DNA from 4 places in the Streptomyces sp. NPDC048142 genome. Region 2 is predicted to be linked to each of the others. Evidence: riboswitches for the same ligand, from Rfam matches in the RefSeq annotation. Region 2 holds a riboswitch; each other region holds the start of a gene.

Region 1 (4,173 bases), on a different contig from region 2:
CGCGGGCGGAGGTGACCAGGATCAGGCTGGTCAGGGCGGAGAGGATGTAGGAGACGGCGACCCCGGCGAGGACGAGCCGGTTGGTGGTGAGGCCGCCTCCGCCGCGCGCCAGGGTGTAGACGAGCAGCAGCGAGAGCAGCGCGCCGGCGAAGGCGGCGGCGGGGATGGTGACGGTGGTGGCGAGGGTGGCGCCGATGCCGAGGACGATCACGAGGACCGCGCCGGTGGAGGCCCCGGAGGAGACGCCGAGGAGGAACGGGTCGGCGAGCTGGTTGCGTACGAGGGCCTGGAGGACGGTGCCGATGACGGCGAGTCCGGCGCCGACGACGATGCCGAGCAGCACGCGGGGCAGCCGGACGTCCAGGACGATCGTGCGGAAGGGGCTCGCCTCCGCCCGCCCGGTCAGGATGTCGAGGACCTGGCCGGGCGGGATGCGGACGGAGCCGAGGGCGAGGGCGGCGATCACGGCGGCGGCGAGGAGCGCGGCGAGGACGCCGAGCACCAGGGTGTAGCGGAGCAGCCGCCGCGGTGCGGGGGTACGGCAGCTCACGGGGTGGTGGCCGCCGGGTGGAGCTGGGCCGCGAGCTTCTCGACGGCGGCGGGGACGCGGACGCCGAGGACCGCGTCGGAGAGCGGCATGACCGCGAAGCGCTTGTTCTTGATGGCGGGGACGTCGGCGAGGGCCGGGTCGGTCAGGAGGCGCTTCTTCTTCTGTTCGACGGTGGTGGCGCCGTAGTCGTAGATCACGATGGCTTCGGGCCCCCGGGCGACGACGTTCTCCCAGGAGGCGTCACCGAAGGGCTTGTCGAGGTCGGCGAAGACGTTGGTGCCACCGGCCCGCTCGATCAGTTCGTTGCCGATGCCCTCGCCGCCCGCGGTGAAGGCGGTCTTGTCGCCGCTGTCGTAGACGAAGACGGAGACGGGCTTCAGGCCGGCGAGCTTCTTCGCGGTGGCGGCGTTGTCGGCCTTGGCCTGCTTGATCCAGGCCTCGGCGCGGTCGGCGACGCCGAAGGTGCGGCCGACCTCGCGGACCTCCTCGTAGAGGGTGTCCATGGGCTGGTCGCCCTCGGTGCAGCTCTCGGCGTTGAGCCGGGTCTCGATGCCGGACTTCTTGAACGCTTCGCGGCTGCGGCCGTCGCCGGCGGTGAAGGCGCTGCTGTAGCCGCCGTAGACGAAGTCGGGGTTGGTGGCGAGGACCTGCTCGTAGGAGGGGTACTCCTTGGCGATGACCGGGACGGAGGCGTAGTCCTTCGCGTACTTCGGCAGGACCTGGTCGTCGAGGTAGGCGGTGCCGACGAGGGACTTCGCCAGGCCCAGTTCCAGCATGATCTCGGTGACGTGCTGGTTCATGGTGACCACGCGCTTCGGCGGGGCCTGATACGTCGTGGTGACACCGCAGTTCTTGACGGTGTACGGGAATCCGTCGCTCTTCGCCGCGGCCTTGTCCCCGGTGGCGGCGTCGCCGTCCGGGGAGGAGCAGGCGGTGAGGGCGAGCGGGAGCAGCACGGCGGCGGCTATGAGCGCGGGGGTGCGCCGGGACATGGCGAGGCCTCTCCGGGGGATTTCCGCGTCCCCTGGTCGATGCGGAAAGGCGGCGGGCCAGTTCCTGGCTTCCGGGCCGCCCTCCGGTGCGATGTCGTCCGTTTGAGGAGTCGTCCGCGTGGGAGGGGGCCCGGTCACAGTGGCGGGACCGTGCCGGATTCGCACCGGCTTCCTGGTTCCTGCTGCCTTGATCGGGTCTGGGGGCAGTGTGCCAGACCCGTGCGGCGGCCCGGCGGTCCGCCCGGGGTTCAGTACGCCTCGACGACCCGCACGTCTTCCTCGGTGATCTCGCCGTCCACGATGCGGTACGAGCGGAACTGGAAAGGGCCCGCGCCGTCGGTGTCGGCGGTGGAGACGAGGACGTAGTGGGCGCCGGGTTCGTTGGCGTACGTGAGGTCGGTGCGGGAGGGGTAGGCCTCGGTCGCCGTGTGCGAGTGGTAGACGACCACGGGCTCCTCGTCGCGGTCGTCCATCTCGCGGTAGAGCTTGAGGAGGTCGGCGGAGTCGAACTCGTAGAACGTGGGCGAGCGGGCGGCGTTGAGCATGGGGATGAAGCGCTCGGGGCGGTCCGTCCCGGCCGGGCCCGCGACCACTCCGCACGCCTCGTCGGGGTGGTCGGCGCGGGAGTGGGCGACGATCTGGTCGTAGAGCGTCTGGGTGATGGTCAGCATGGCGCCAGGATATGCAAGGGGCCCCCGCGTACCGGTGGGTGGTACGCGGGGGCCCGCATGCTGGACGCCGTCGGCCGTTGGGGCGGCCGGGGGCGGTCCGGGGAGGAGGGCGGTCGTGGGGCCCGCCCTCGGGGTCAGTGGGTGCCGGAGGTGGTCTTCCGCGGGGTGCGCGCCTGGATCACCCGGTAGGAGACGAAGAGGAGGAGCGCCCACAGGGGTGCGCAGTAGAGCGAGATCCTGGCGTCCTCGTCGATCGCCATCATCACGATGACCATGCCGATGAACAGGAGCGCGAACCAGCTGGTGTACGGGGCTCCGGGGGCCTTGAACGAGGACTGCGGGAGCAGGCCCGCGTCGGCGAGGCGGCGGTAGCGGATCTGGCTGAGCAGGATCATGATCCAGGCCCACATGCCGGAGATGGTCGCGAAGGAGACGACGTAGGTGAACGCCTCGCCCGGCCACTGGTAGTTGATCCACACGCCGACGAGCATCAGGGCGGCGGAGAAGGTGGTGCCGAGGAGCGGCAGGCCGTTCTTCGTCAGCTTGGTGAAGGCGCGGGGGCCCTGGCCGTTGAGGGCGAGGTCCCGGAGCATACGGCCGGTGGAGTACATGCCGGAGTTGCAGGAGGAGAGCGCCGCGGTGAGGACGACGAAGTTGACGACGGCGGCGCCGACGCCGAAACCCATCTCCTCGAAGGCCTTCACGAACGGGGAGACGCCGGGCTTGAAGGTGGACCACGGCACGACGGAGAGGATCATGATCAGCGCGCCGACGTAGAACACGGCGATGCGCCACGGCACGGTGTTGATGGCCTTGGGCAGCACGGTCTCGGGGTCCTTGGACTCTCCGGCGGTGACGCCGACGAGTTCCACGGCGAGGAAGGCGAACATGACGATCTGGAGCGTCATGAGCGTGCCGGTGATGCCGTTGGGGAAGAAGCCGCCGTCGTTCCAGAGGTTGGAGACGCTCGCGGTGTCGCCGGCGTCGGAGAACCCGACGGTGAGGACGCCCGCGCAGATCAGGATCATGCCGATGATCGCGGTGACCTTGACCATGGAGAACCAGAACTCCAGCTCGCCGAAGAGCTTCACGGAGATCAGGTTGGCGCCGTACAGGATGAGGGTGAACACCAGGGCGGACAGCCACTGCGGAATGTTCCACCAGTACGTCATATAGGTGGCGGCGGCGGTGACTTCGGTGATGCCGGTGACGACCCAGAAGAGCCAGTAGGTCCAGCCGGTGACGAATCCGAAGAACGGTCCGAGGAATTCCCGGGCGTACTCCGAGAAGGAGCCGGAGACCGGGCGGTACATCAGGAGTTCGCCCAGTGCCCGCATGATGAAGAAGATGACCAGGCCCGCGATGACGTAGGCCAGGACGATGCTGGGTCCGGCCCGGTCGATGGCTTTGCCCGCGCCGAGGAAGAGCCCGGTGCCGATGGCTCCGCCGATGGCGATCATCTGAATCTGACGGGCTCCCAGACCGCGCTGGTATCCCCCGCCGTCGGCCCCGGCAGCCCCGTCGGCCCCGGCGTCGCCGCCGGGCCGGCCCTTGTCGACCTGTCCTTCGTCGACCTGCGCCGATGTCATGGTGGTGCGCCTTTCTCCACGCCGATCCGCGCCGTACAAGGCTGCGGATCAGGTCCTGATCCCCCCGGATATGGATGGAGTGCCACCGGCGTTCGGCCGGTCTGTGGCGCCCCCGGGGACAGGGGTGACGTCCCCGGGCGGTCGTGAAGATTTATCACGACCGCCAGGGGACACCGTGGGACATTCTGTGGCGCATACCACAGCGAAAGCGGGCAAGAGGTTTGATTCGGCAGAAAAGGGCTGAATCACTTGGGGGGATCGTTATGCGGATCTGAGCGTCCGTTGAGCGAACGGTCGTCCCCCGCCCCGGCACGGCGGGGGATGATCCGCGCCCTTGACGTTTACGGCATCAGCGTCTCGACGAGCGTTTC
Region 2 (4,173 bases):
AGGCCGCCGTCGCGGACGCCCGGCCCGCTGTCCTTGTCCCTGTCCGTGTCCGTGACGGGTTCGGTGAGGGTGTCGGTGTCGGTGTCGGTCACGAGGCCACTCCTTGTACGCCGCGACGGCTGCGGATCAGGAACGTGATGACCACGGGGGCGCCGAACAGCGAGGTGATGGCGTTCAGCGGCAGTACGGAGTCCGATCCGGGCGGCTGGCTCAGCAACGCGCACGCCAGCGCGAGGAACGCGCCCGCGAGCATGGAGGCCGGGATCAGCGCCCGGTGGTCGGAGGTGCCCAGCGCCACCCGGGTCAGATGCGGCACCGCCAGGCCCAGGAAGGCGATCGGGCCGCAGAACGCGGTCGCCGCGCCCGCCAGCAGCGAGGTGCCGAGCAGCGCCAGATCGCGGCTGCGCCGTACGTTCAGGCCCATGGTGCGGGCGTAGTCCTCGCCGAGCAGCAGGCTGTTGAGGCGTTTGGCGGTGAGCAGCGCGGTCAGCAGCCCCGCGCCGATGACGGGCAGCATCACGTGGAGGTCGGGCCAGGTGGTGGAGCTGAAGCTGCCCAGGCCCCACATGACGAACTGCTGGGCGCGTTCGGGCTGGGCGTAGACGAGCATCACGCTGACCACGGCGGTGGCCGCCGAGCCGATCATGACGCCGATGACGAGCAGGGTGACCGCCGACCGCACCCAGCGCGAGAGGAGGAGTACGAGGGCGAGTACGGCGGCCGCGCCGAGCGAGGCGGCCAGGATGACGCCCACGCGCCCCAGCCCGGCCAGGTCTCCCGTGAAGCTGCCCGCGACCCCGCCGGTGCCGACCACCACGGCGGCGACGCCCATGCTGGCGCCCGAACTCACCCCGAGCGAGAACGGGTCGGCCAGCGCGTTGCGGAACAGCGTCTGCATCTGTACGCCCGCCACCGCGAGGGCGGCCCCGACGGCGACGGCGGTCAGCGCGCGCGGCAGCCTGACCTCCTCGACGATCACGGTCCACCTCGGGTCGCCGGCGGTGCCGCCGAACAGGACGCGCACCACCTCCGTGACCGGCACCGGGTGGGACCCGGTCGCGATGGTGAGCACGAACAGTGCGGCGGTGCCTGCCGCGAGGGTGAGGACGACGGCGAGACGCCGCCTCGGCCGTACCGCCTGCGGGGTGTCCGGGGCGGCGGCGGCCGGTTGGGCGGCAGGGGTGGGGGCGACCGCCTCGGCGTCCGGGGTAGCGGCGTCCGGGGTGGCGGCGGCCGGTGGGGTTGTCTTGTGCGTCGTCACGCCCTGGGCACCTGCTGGTAGAAGGTGAAGGTGTGGTCCTTCGCCCGGTCCGGGTGCATCAGCGCGAAGAGGTCGGCGAGGACCAGGTCGGGGCGCAGCACACCGCGTTCGAAGTAGTCGTTGCCACCGTTGGGGCCGAGCGCCTTGGTGTTCGACCAGACCGCGCCGTCGGAGAGGGCCTCCAGCTGTCCGTACCGGCTGTCGGCCTTCACGGCGTCGGCGGTTGACTTCCACTTCTCCTGCTGGGCGAGCCAGACCGGGGCGTCACCGCCCTTGGCGTACACGGCCTCGAAGTTCAGCTGGAGGTTGCCGGTACCCGGCTTGCCCGCCCAGGGGTAGGTGCCGCCCGCGTCCTTGATCAGCCGGGCGGCGTAGCTGCCTCCGGCGGGCATGTACCAGGTGCCCTGGTACATCGTGCCGGGCAGGACCTCGACGGGCTTGCCCGCCTTGATCACCTGGGCGCCCTTCTCGGCGACCTTGAGGTAGTCGCTCTCGATGGTGCCGAACAGCTTGTCGGCGCGCTTCTCCGCCCCGGTGAGCGCGGCCATCGCCTTGACCCACTCGGCGCGGCCGAGCGGACTGGACTCCAGCCACTCGGCGTTGGCGACCACGGCGATCCCGGCCCGGCGGAGCTTGGGGTACTGCGGGTCGTCGGTGCCCTGGGTCATCAGCACGTCCGGCTTGGCGCCGATGACGCTCTCGGCGTTGAGGGTGCGGTCCTTGGCGTACTCGGTGACCTTTCCGGCCTTCACCCGCTCGATCACCTGGGCGGAGGAGATGTTCGCGACGCTCGCCACCCCGGTCAGCACGTCCAGGGTGCCCGTCTCGGTGAGCAGCGGCAGGTGGGTGGTGGAGGCGGAGTACAGACTCTTCACGGGGACGGTCACCTGCGGCGCGCTCGCCAGGTCGCCGGTCAGTTTCGGCTTCGGCGCACCGCATTTGACCAGGACGTACGACTCGGGCTTGCCCTTGGGGTACGGCTCCTTGACGGTGAGGACCTGGTAGCTCTTCTCGTAGCGGAGGGTGAAGTTCTCGGCGTGCCGCACCGTCGACTTGTCCGGGAAGTAGTCCTTGGCCGGGTCGAAGTCCTTGACGCAGTCCTTCCCGGCCGCCTGGGCATCGGCCTTGTCGTCGGCGGGCCGGTCGGAGTCACCACCACACGCGGTGAGCGCGAGGGCTGCGGTGAGGAAGGCCGCCGCGGCGGCCTGCCGGCGGCGGCCGGGCGTGAGGGATCGCAGGGACAAGGTGACTCCTGGTGGCGTGGCATACGTGGACAGCGCGCACCGGCGTTCCGGGGCGCGTGATGCGGCGTACGGGAGGGAAACCCGCTGAGAGGGAGGAGGCCGACGGGATGTGAGTGCCCGTCAGGATCTGAGATGGCCGACGGGATCTGAGGGATCTGAGGGATCTGAGGGATCTGACGGGATCGGAGGTGATCGTCAGGGCCCGAGGGGACCGTCAGGATCTCGGAACGCCGTCAGGATCCGAGGAGGCCGTCAGGATCTCGGGACGCCGTCAGGGCCCGGAGGGACGGGCCTGGGCGTCACGCCGGGCAGGCCGGCCCGATGGGCCACGGGCAGCGCGAAGTCGCCGCCATACACACGCAGGCACATAGGTGCCACCGCCTCTCCTGGGGAAATCCGCCCCGTACATCGAGGTGCGACGGCGTGAGTCTCCTGACTCGGGATCACAGCTTCTCCGGCCTTCCCGCCCCCGGATGGGGCGGTGGCCATGGGCGGAGTCGCTCCCCCTACACAGTGGCGGTACCGTGCCGGAATCTCACCGGCTTCCTCGTTCCGCCGTCGCTTGACGGACCGAAGCATCGCAGAACCGGCCCCGGCCACGCCAGACTCACACCTGTGCGACGAGCCACAGCAACCTGGCCCGTACCTGTGTGACGAGCCCCAGCAGGCGGTCGCCGGATGGCCTTGGGGCACCTGAGCTGCGGATGACCTGCGCGTGGCCCGCGGACAAATCCCTTCGACGAGCCTGTCGCGAGGTTCCGCCCGTACCCGTGGTGACCGCTGTCCACCCGTCCGCCGCAGGGTGCGCAGCAGTCCGGGTCCGGCCCGTAGTCCGGGGCCGGTCGGTTCGGCATCGGATCACCTCGTCAGCTGAGCCTGCTACCTGCTACCTGCCATCTGCCATCTGCTGTCTGCGCTGCCCGGGGTGTGGTGAGCATCGGCGGCCGATGTTCCGCCGCCCTGTGGCCCACGTCACGCGTCATTCCTGTCAGGGATCGGGGCGCTGTTCCGCTCAAACTCACGAGAGCCAAGCGAACCGACAGGAGCAAGACATGAAGCACCGCATCGTCGTCCTCGGCGCCGGTTACGCCGGGGCCTACGCGGCCGGCACCCTCGTTCGTCGGCTGTCCCCGGAGGACACCGAGGTCACCGTGGTCAACGCCGAGCCGGACTTCGTCCAGCGGCTGCGGCTGCACCAGCTCGCGGCAGGCCAGGAGATCGAGGCCCCCCAGCTCGCCGACGTCTTCGCGGGCACGGGGATACGGCTGCGCCTGGCCCGTGTCACGGCCATCGACCCCGAGCGCCGAGTCGTCGCTGTGGCCGATGCCGATGCCGATGCCGACGGCGGCGGTGGCGGTGGCGGTGGCGAGATCGGCTACGACACGCTTGTCCACGCGCTGGGCAGCCACGGTGACGACCGCGGTGTCCCCGGCGTGGCCGAGCACGCCTTCGACGTCGCCGCCCGGCCTTCCGCACTGCGCCTGCGCGAGCGTCTGGACAGCATGGAGAAGCGGGGCGAAGGTGTGAATGTGCTGGTTGTCGGCGACGGGTTGACCGGCATCGAGACCGCCACCGAGATCGCCGAATCCCGGCCCGGCCTGTCGGTGGCGCTGGTCGCCCGCGGAGAGCTGGGCGCCCAGCTCTCCTCCGGAGCCTGCGGCCATCTGC
Region 3 (4,173 bases), on a different contig from region 2:
GGGTGAGCTCGCGAACCATGGAAGCCTGCTCCTGTCGGTGAGGTCGTCAGGTGGGATCGTCAGGTGAGGTCCGGGGATGGCGCGCGGCGGCACCGGCGCACGGCGCACCGTCGGTTCGGTGCGCGCGGGTGCGGAGGGGCCTGCCGTCGGGGACGCGAAGGGCGGGGGCCGTCAGGGGGCGGGGCAAACCGCTCGCCGGGACGGGCCTGCGGGGCCGTGGGTGCGGACCGGTGCCATGCGTGTCTGCTCCATCCTCGTGGAAACACGGAACATCCCGCGGCCGGTATCCTGACTCCCGGATCACCGCGCGTCCTCGTACCTTCCCAACGGCTGCTGCACCGTCAGTGGCATGTCCTGCGAGGACGAACTCCCCGGTCACAGTGGCGGGACCGCGCCGGAATCACACCGGCTTCCCTGACACCACGGGCCTTCGGGGCGGCCGGCTCCCTGCCGGTCACCCCTCTGCTCACGAACATATAGTTGGACGTCCTAGTAAGTCCACCCCGCCTCGCTCCTGGCATGATCGGCCGACATGAGCGACGCACCCCGCCACATCCTCGTCATCGGCATGGGAGCCGGCGACCCCGACCATCTGACCCTCGCCGCGGTGAAGGCCATGCGCCGGGCCGATGTCTTCTTCGTACTGGGCAAGGGCAAGGAGAAGGACGCGCTGACCCGGCTGCGACGGGACATCCTCGACGAACACCTGACCGGCCCCTACCGCGTCGTCGACGCCGAGGACCCGTGGCGGGACCGTACCCAGCAGGACAGCGGACGCTACGCCTCGGCGGTGCGCGACTGGCGCCACCGCCGTGCCGACGTCTGCGAACGCCTGATCTCCGAGGAGCTCGCCCCCGGGCAGTGCGGAGCCTTCCTGGTGTGGGGAGACCCGTCCCTGTACGACAGCACGCTCGCGATCCTGGACGACATCCGCGGCCGGGAAACGGTGGAATTCGGCCACACGGTGATCCCCGGCATCAGCAGCGTCTCGGCCCTCGCCGCCCGGCACCGGGTCACCCTGAACCGGGTCGGCCGCCCCATCCACATCACCCCCGGCCGGCGGCTCGCCCAGGGATTCCCCGAGGACTGCGACCTCGTCGTGATGCTCGACGGCCACGAGAGCTTCACCCAGCTGACGGGCAGGGGGTGGTGGATCCACTGGGGCGCCTACATCGGGACCCCGGACGAACTGCTCGTCTCCGGACCGCTCGACGAGGTGGCGGGCCGGATCAGCCGACTGCGCGCGGAGGCCCGCGAACGGCACGGCTGGATCATGGACACCTATCTGCTGCGCCAAGGTCCGGACGACACGGATGTCTCGGACGACCAGGGGGGTACCCCTCGTACGGGCGGCGCGGATCGTACGGGCGGCGCGGATCGTACGAACGGCTGAAAGGTCCGCGTCGAGGCGCGGGCGGCTCCGGCCGCCGCACCTCGTCGTCGGACCTGTGGGGTGTCAGTCGCGGGACTCGTGCGCCCGGATCACACCGAGCCCGTGTCCCAGGCTGGGGCATTCGGCGGTCAGGTCGCTGCCCCGTACCAGGTAGTCGTGCACGCGGCCGTCCGTCGGCCGCTCGACGGCGCGGTACAGCGTGCCGTTCACGGTGATCGTCCAGTCGTCGCCGTCCTGGGCCCACCCGACTGTCTTCTTCATCTGGCGTTTTCCGTTTCCTCGGTCGGCCTCGCCGCGGGTCGGCGGCCGTGTAGTGGGAAGAAGAACGGCTTGTGACGCTCTGTGGTTCCGCAGTCCCTACGCCATTCGGTTACATCTGTGTCACTGTCACGCCCAGTTGACGCGAACGACCTGACTGGCGGTCAGCGAGCCCTTGACGAACAGTCGAACGGACGGAGAACGTGCGCGGGCCCCGGCGACCGTCCGCCGCGGGGGCGTCCTCCCCGGCGCCGGGGAGGACGCACCGTGTCCCACATCACCGTCCGAAGGGTGAACAACGGTGTGCGCCGGACGGACGCCCCTTCTAGGCTGACCGGTGCAGCTGGTTCGCCCTGTCCGCCAGACAGGGTGTCGTAAGAGGGAACCCGGTGGAAATCCGGGACTGCCCCGCAGCGGTGAGTGGGAACGACCGCCGTCATACGCACTGGGCCCGGCCGGGTCTGGGAAGCGACGGCCATTAGGTGTGTGCCCCGGCAGACGTGCCCGCGAGTCCGAAGACCTGCCCGCTGCCCGCACGCGACCGTTCGCGTGCGGAGATCCCGGTGACCTCGTGGGCGGGTCGGCGTAACCGTCAGGCGGACGGACACGGTTCAACGTGTCCCGGGTGTCCGCCCGACGCGTCATCCCTTCGCGTCCGCGTCCCGTCCCGGGGTCTGCGACAACAGACACGCTCGCGAAGGAGAGTCACGTGACAGCGAAGCCCGCAGCCGCGGCAGCACGGGCCACCGTGTACGGCTACCCCCGCCAGGGCCGTAACCGTGAACTGAAGAAGGCCATCGAGGGCTACTGGAAGGGCCGCGTCGACGCGGACACCCTCCGGCGGACCGCCGCCGACCTGCGCCGGGGGACCTGGCAGCAGCTCGCCGAGGCCGGAGTCCACGACGTGCCGACCGGTGATTTCTCGTACTACGACCATGTCCTGGACACCAGCGTCATGGTCGGCGCTGTCCCCGAGCGGCACCGCGAAGCGATCCGTGCCGACGCCCTCGACGGCTACTTCGCCATGGCCCGCGGCACACAGGACGTCGCGCCGCTGGAGATGACGAAGTGGTTCGACACCAACTACCACTACCTGGTGCCCGAGCTGGGGCCGGACACGGTGTTCGCCGCCGACTCCGCCAAGCAGGTAGCGGAGTTCGGGGAAGCCCTCGCGCTCGGTCACACCCCGCGCCCGGTGCTCGTCGGCCCCGTCACCTACCTCCTGCTCGCCAAGGCGGCCCCGGGGGTGGCCGCGGACTTCGAGCCGCTGACCCTGCTGGACCGGTTGCTTCCCGTGTACGCCGAGGTCCTCGCCGACCTGCGGGCGGCGGGCGCGGAATGGGTGCAGCTGGATGAGCCCGCGCTCGTCCAGGACCGGACCCCGGCCGAGCTGAACGCCGCCGCCCGCGCCTACCGCGAGCTCGGCGGACTCACCGACCGGCCGAAGGTGCTGGTCGCCTCCTACTTCGGGCGGCTCGGCGAGGCGCTGCCGGTCCTGGCCAAGGCCCCCGTCGACGGGCTGGCGCTCGACTTCACCGAGTCCGGCGCCGGGAACCTCGACGATCTCGCGGCGGCCGGCGGGCTGCCCGGCAAGCGCCTGGTCGCCGGTGTCGTCAACGGCCGGAACATCTGGATCAACGACTACGAGAAGTCGCTCGCCACCCTCGGCACCCTCCTCGGCCTCGCCGACCGGGTCGACGTCTCCGCCTCCTGCTCCCTGCTGCACGTCCCGCTGGACGCGGACGCCGAGCGCGACCTCGACCCGCAGATCGCCCGCTGGCTCGCCTTCGCCAAGCAGAAGACCGAGGAGATCGTCGTCCTGGCCCGAGGCCTGGGCGGCGGCACGGACACCATCACGGCCGAACTCGCCGCCAACCGCGCAGACCTGGCCTCCCGCGCCGGTGCCGCGCTCACCCGCGACCCGGCGGTACGGGCCCGTACGGCGGCCATCACCGACGCGGACGGCCGCCGCTCACAGCCGTACACCGAGCGCTCCGCCGCCCAGCGCGCCCACCTCGGGCTGCCGCTGCTGCCGACGACCACCATCGGCTCGTTCCCGCAGACCACCGAACTGCGCACCGCACGCGCGGACCTGCGTGCGGGACGGATCGACCGAGCCGGGTACGAGGAGCGCATCAAGGACGAGATCCGCGAGGTGCTGTCCTTCCAGGAGAAGGCCGGACTGGACGTCCTGGTGCACGGCGAGCCCGAACGCAACGACATGGTGCAGTACTTCGCCGAGCGGCTCACCGGATACCTCGCCACCCAGCACGGCTGGGTGCAGTCCTACGGCACCCGTTACGTCCGCCCGCCGGTCCTCGCGGGCGACATCTCGCGCCCCGAGCCGATGACGGTGCGCTGGACCACGTACGCGCAGTCGCTGACCGAGCGGCCCGTCAAGGGCATGCTCACCGGCCCGGTCACCATGCTCGCCTGGTCCTTCGTCCGTGACGACCAGCCGCTCGGCGACACCGCACGCCAGGTGGCCCTCGCCCTGCGTGACGAGGTGAACGACCTGGAGG
Region 4 (4,173 bases), on a different contig from region 2:
GTACGCCGACGCCGTCGCCTCCCTGCCCGAGGGCGAGGCGCGCGAACGGCTGACCGAGCTGCGCAGGCTCTTCGCGCTCCAGTGGATCGCCCGCAACAGCGGCGACCTGCTCGCCTCCGGACGGCTGACCGCCGATCAGGTCACCTTTCTGCCCGCCACGCTGGAGGAGGCGATCACCACCGTGGCCGCCCACACCCCCGCCCTGGTCGAGTCCTTCGCGCTTCCCGAGCGCCTGATGTCGGACTGGCCGATCGCCGGACCCGGCTACGCGGAGGTCTACGACGACCCCGAGGGAGCCTGGCACCGGGGCCGCAGGGCGGGAATCCGGGGCCGCGCGGCGGAGTTCCGGCGGCCCGTCTGCGGCAGCAGGAGGCGCCCGCTGCGCGAGAAGGTGGCGGCGCTCAGCACCCGCGGGGTCCTGCTGGCGTACTGGGGAACCACCTCGATCCTCTCCCGATGGTTCGAGAAGCCGCAGGTGAGCGTAGACGAATCGGTTCGCCCCAGGGCGTAACCGGAAGATCGTCATCCAGTTACTTCGGGCGGTGGGTCGCTGCGTTCGGCCACCCGCCGCGCAGGAAGAGCCGAGCCGATGAGATGCCGATGAGAGGAATCACCATGAAGACCATCCACCCCAAGATCACCGAGGTGCTGACCGGGACGTTCAAGGTGCCCGGCGCCGAGATCCTGCCGGAGTCCACCATGGACAGCCTGGAGATGGACTCCCTCGCGGTCGCCGAGTTCGCCGTCATCATCAAGGAGACCCTCGGCGTCGACGCCGACTCGGAGAAGCTCTACAAGGACGCCACGCTGGCCGACATCTCCGTGTACATCGACGCGGCCGTCGGCAGCGCGGCGGCCGAGGCCACGGTGCCGGTGAGCAACACCCGATGAAGCGACCCGCCATCGCCGTCACCGGGCTGGGCATGATCACCCCGGTCGGCCACACCACCGCCACCACCTGGGACGGCGTGTGCGCCGGGGAGTCGCCCGCCCGCACCGTCCCCGAACTGCGGGGCTGCGCCGTCGACTTCGCCTGCACGGTCTCCGGCATCGACCTCGACGAAGCGGTCGGCGGCCGGACCGCGTTCCGGATGGGCCGGTACGTCAAGTTCGCCGTGCTGGCCGCCCGGGAGGCGGTCGCCGACGCCGGGCTCGATCCGGAGCACTGGGACGGCGCCCGGGTCGCCGTCGTGGTCGGCACCAGCAGCGGAGGATCCGCCGGACTCACCGAACAGGCCGTCGCCCTGGAGCGGCGCGGCCCGGAGGCCACCTCGCCCTCGGGCATCCTGCTGACCATCCCGAACATGCCCGCGGCCGAGATCGCCATCCGGATGAAGGCCACCGGACCCAGCCTGGCCCCGTGCACGGCCTGTTCGTCCGGGGTGACCGCGCTGTCGGTGGCCCGGGACATGCTGACGCTGGGCCACTGCGACATCGCCATCGCCGGGGCCACCGAGTCGATCGTGTTCCCGGTCGCCATGACCGGCTTCGCCCGCTCCGGAGCGGCAGCACTGCGGGACGGCGACCCCGCCCGCCTCTGCCGCCCCTTCGCCGCCGACCGGGCCGGGATCGTCATGGGCGAGGGTGCGGCCGTCATGGTCCTGGAGCGGGCCGAGGACGCCCGTGCCAGAGGAGCCTCCCCCCGGGCGCTGATCGCGGGCACCGGCGCCACCACCGACGCCCACCACCCCACCAGCCCCCACCCCTCCGGGGACGTCGCACGGGCGGCCGTCGACGCCGCGCTGCGCGACGCGGGCTGGCAGGCCGAGGACGTCGACCACGTCAACGCGCACGGGACGTCTACCCCGCTCAACGACGCCACCGAGGCCGCCCTCATCGGCCGGGCCTATCCGCACCGGCCGCCCGTCACCGCCCCCAAGGGCGTACTGGGCCACTGCATGGGGGCAGCCGGCGCCATCGAGGTGGGCCTGACGATCCTCACGCTCCAGCACGGGGTCGTCCCCCCGATCGCGAACCTGGACGCCCCCGCGCCCGGGTTCGACATCGACTGCGTCACCAAGCTGCCGCGCGAGGTGCCCGTACGGCGGGCCGTCAGCCACTCCTTCGGCTTCGGCGGCCAGAACGCGGTGATCGCCCTCCAGGCTCCGTAGCCCTCGGGCCGCGCAGCTCTCGGGCCGCGTAAACCTTCGGGCTCCGCAACGTACGGGCTCCGTGGCCCCGGCGGATCCTCCGGGCCGGTGCGGGCGGGCCGATCCCGCGCCGCACCGGCCCGCGAACAGCGGCCGCCGCACCGGCCCCGATCCGCGCGAAGACGCGTGATAGCTTGCCGGGGCCAGTCGAACCCCAGCGACGGGGTCAGGGAATCCGGTGCGAACCCGGAACTGACGCGCAGCGGTGAGGGCGACGGGCGGGGCCACGGCCACTGGAGCACCCAGGTGTTCCGGGAAGGCGTCCCGTCCGGACGAACCCGAGTCCGAAGACCTGCTGGCGCCCGCGCCCCGCACCGGGGCACGGGAACCGTACGACGGGCTCCGCGGCTGGGCCCAGAGACACAGAGGTCCTTCGTGCTGTCCACGGCCGCCCCCGCCCCGATACGTACCGCCGCCCTGCTCGCGGCGGGACTCCTCCTGCTGACCGCCTGCGGCGGCGACGGGAGCACCACGGCCGCCGAGGGCGGCCAAGCCGACGGGTTTCCGCTCACGCTCAAGAACTGCGGACGCACCGTCACCGTGAAGGCCCCGCCCGAACGGGCCGTCTCCGTCGACCAGGGCTCGACCGAGATCCTCCTCTCGCTGGGCCTCGCCGACCGGCTGGCCGCCACCGCCACCTGGAGCGACCCGGTCATGAAGGGCCTGGAGAAGGCCAACGCCGGAGTCGAGCGGATATCGGACAACCGGCCCTCCTCGGAGAAGGTCCTCGACAAGGAGCCCGACTTCGTCTCCGCCTCCTTCGCCTCGACCCTCGCCAAGGGCGGCGTCGCCCCCCGCGAACAGTTCGAGAAGCTCGGCGTCCCCACCTACATCTCGCCCGCCGACTGCACCGGCAAGGACAACAGCGGCGGCGGCGACGGAGCCCGTACCGCGCCGCTGACGATGGACAGCGTCTACACGGAAGTCCGTGAACTGGCCGAGGTGTTCGGGGTCCCCGAGCGCGGTGACGCCCTGGTGAAGAAGCTCCGGGCGCGGGTGGACAAGGCCACCGACGGCATCGACGCGTCGGACGCCTCTCTCCTCTACTGGTTCTCCGACTCCAAGGCCCCCTACCTCGCGGGCTGTTGCGGCGCCCCCGGCGTCATCACCAAGGAACTCGGCGCGAAGAACGTCTTCGACGACACCCACGACGAATGGCCCCAGGTCAGCTGGGAGACCGTCGCCGACCGCAACCCCGACGTCCTGGTCATCGGCGACCTGAGCCGCACGATACAGACCGCCGAGAGCGCCGAGAAGAAGATCGAGTTCCTGGAGTCCAACCCGGTCACGAAGAAGATGGACGCCGTCAAGAACCGCCGCTACGTGCTGCTCAGCGGCCAGGCCATGAACCCCACCATCCGGACCGTCGAGGGCCTGGAGCGCGTCGCGGCCGGACTCCGCGAGTTCGGGCTCGCGGGGTGAACGGCGGGAACCGGCCGGTGCGGGAGACGGAGGGCCGGTCGGTGCCTGACGCCGAGGACCGGCCGGTGCTTCCGCTCGCCGTGCCGCCGGGCCCGGTGTGGAGCGGCGGCCCGCTCGCCGTGCTGCTCTGGGCCGGCGGCGTCCTGCTCCTGCTGCTCTCCGTCGCGGTCGCCGTGACCATCGGGCCCGCCCGGATCTCCGTGCCCGACGTCTGGTCCGCCGTCGCCGCGCACCTCGGGTTCGGCGCTTCGGACCTCAGCCCGATCCGGGACGGCATCATCTGGAACCTCCGCATGCCCCGCACCCTCCTCGCCGCCGTGTGCGGCGCGGGCCTCGCGGTGTGCGGCACGGTGATGCAGTCCCTGCTGCGCAACCCCCTCGCCGACCCCTTCGTCCTCGGCGTCTCCTCCGGAGCCTCGACCGGGGCGGTCGTGGTGGTCGTCCTCGGGGTCGGCGGGGGAGCGGTGTCGCTGTCGGCCGGGGCGTTCGCCGGGGCGCTCCTCTCGTTCGCCCTGGTGCTGCTGCTCAGCCACACCCTCGGCGGCAGCACCGACCGGGTCGTCCTCTCCGGCGTCGCCGCGATGCAGCTCTTCTCCGCCCT

What was found. Region 2 has a riboswitch for cobalamin ahead of ACGF2Y_RS21335 (ABC transporter substrate-binding protein). Riboswitches for the same ligand answer to the same signal wherever they lie in the genome.
Region 1: linked by a shared signal. The riboswitch ahead of ACGF2Y_RS13410 (ABC transporter substrate-binding protein) and the one ahead of ACGF2Y_RS21335 (ABC transporter substrate-binding protein) in region 2 are both predicted to bind cobalamin.
Region 3: linked by a shared signal. The riboswitch ahead of metE (5-methyltetrahydropteroyltriglutamate--homocysteine S-methyltransferase) and the one ahead of ACGF2Y_RS21335 (ABC transporter substrate-binding protein) in region 2 are both predicted to bind cobalamin.
Region 4: linked by a shared signal. The riboswitch ahead of ACGF2Y_RS18855 (ABC transporter substrate-binding protein) and the one ahead of ACGF2Y_RS21335 (ABC transporter substrate-binding protein) in region 2 are both predicted to bind cobalamin.

What each region holds. Positions count from the first base shown of each region.
Region 1 covers NZ_JBIDBC010000008.1:136,464-140,636, forward strand. The annotation lists gene ACGF2Y_RS13405 (FecCD family ABC transporter permease) at 1-550, opposite strand, end outside; gene ACGF2Y_RS13410 (ABC transporter substrate-binding protein) at 547-1,542, opposite strand; cobalamin riboswitch at 1,601-1,720, opposite strand; gene ACGF2Y_RS13415 (Mov34/MPN/PAD-1 family protein) at 1,791-2,213, opposite strand; gene ACGF2Y_RS13420 (amino acid permease) at 2,348-3,802, opposite strand; gene ACGF2Y_RS13425 (DUF2017 domain-containing protein) at 4,144-4,173, opposite strand, start outside.
Region 2 covers NZ_JBIDBC010000016.1:139,531-143,703, forward strand. The annotation lists gene ACGF2Y_RS21325 (ABC transporter ATP-binding protein) at 1-92, opposite strand, end outside; gene ACGF2Y_RS21330 (FecCD family ABC transporter permease) at 89-1,261, opposite strand; gene ACGF2Y_RS21335 (ABC transporter substrate-binding protein) at 1,258-2,505, opposite strand; cobalamin riboswitch at 2,908-3,095, opposite strand; gene ACGF2Y_RS21340 (NAD(P)/FAD-dependent oxidoreductase) at 3,558-4,173, shown strand, end outside.
Region 3 covers NZ_JBIDBC010000049.1:28,547-32,719, forward strand. The annotation lists gene ACGF2Y_RS34670 (CoA-acylating methylmalonate-semialdehyde dehydrogenase) at 1-19, opposite strand, end outside; cobalamin riboswitch at 261-440, opposite strand; gene cobF (precorrin-6A synthase (deacetylating)) at 533-1,393, shown strand; gene ACGF2Y_RS34680 (hypothetical protein) at 1,457-1,654, opposite strand; cobalamin riboswitch at 1,979-2,194, shown strand; gene metE (5-methyltetrahydropteroyltriglutamate--homocysteine S-methyltransferase) at 2,361-4,173, shown strand, end outside.
Region 4 covers NZ_JBIDBC010000013.1:126,122-130,294, forward strand. The annotation lists gene ACGF2Y_RS18840 (acyl-CoA dehydrogenase) at 1-511, shown strand, start outside; gene ACGF2Y_RS18845 (acyl carrier protein) at 616-891, shown strand; gene ACGF2Y_RS18850 (beta-ketoacyl-[acyl-carrier-protein] synthase family protein) at 888-2,111, shown strand; cobalamin riboswitch at 2,278-2,465, shown strand; gene ACGF2Y_RS18855 (ABC transporter substrate-binding protein) at 2,526-3,572, shown strand; gene ACGF2Y_RS18860 (FecCD family ABC transporter permease) at 3,638-4,173, shown strand, end outside.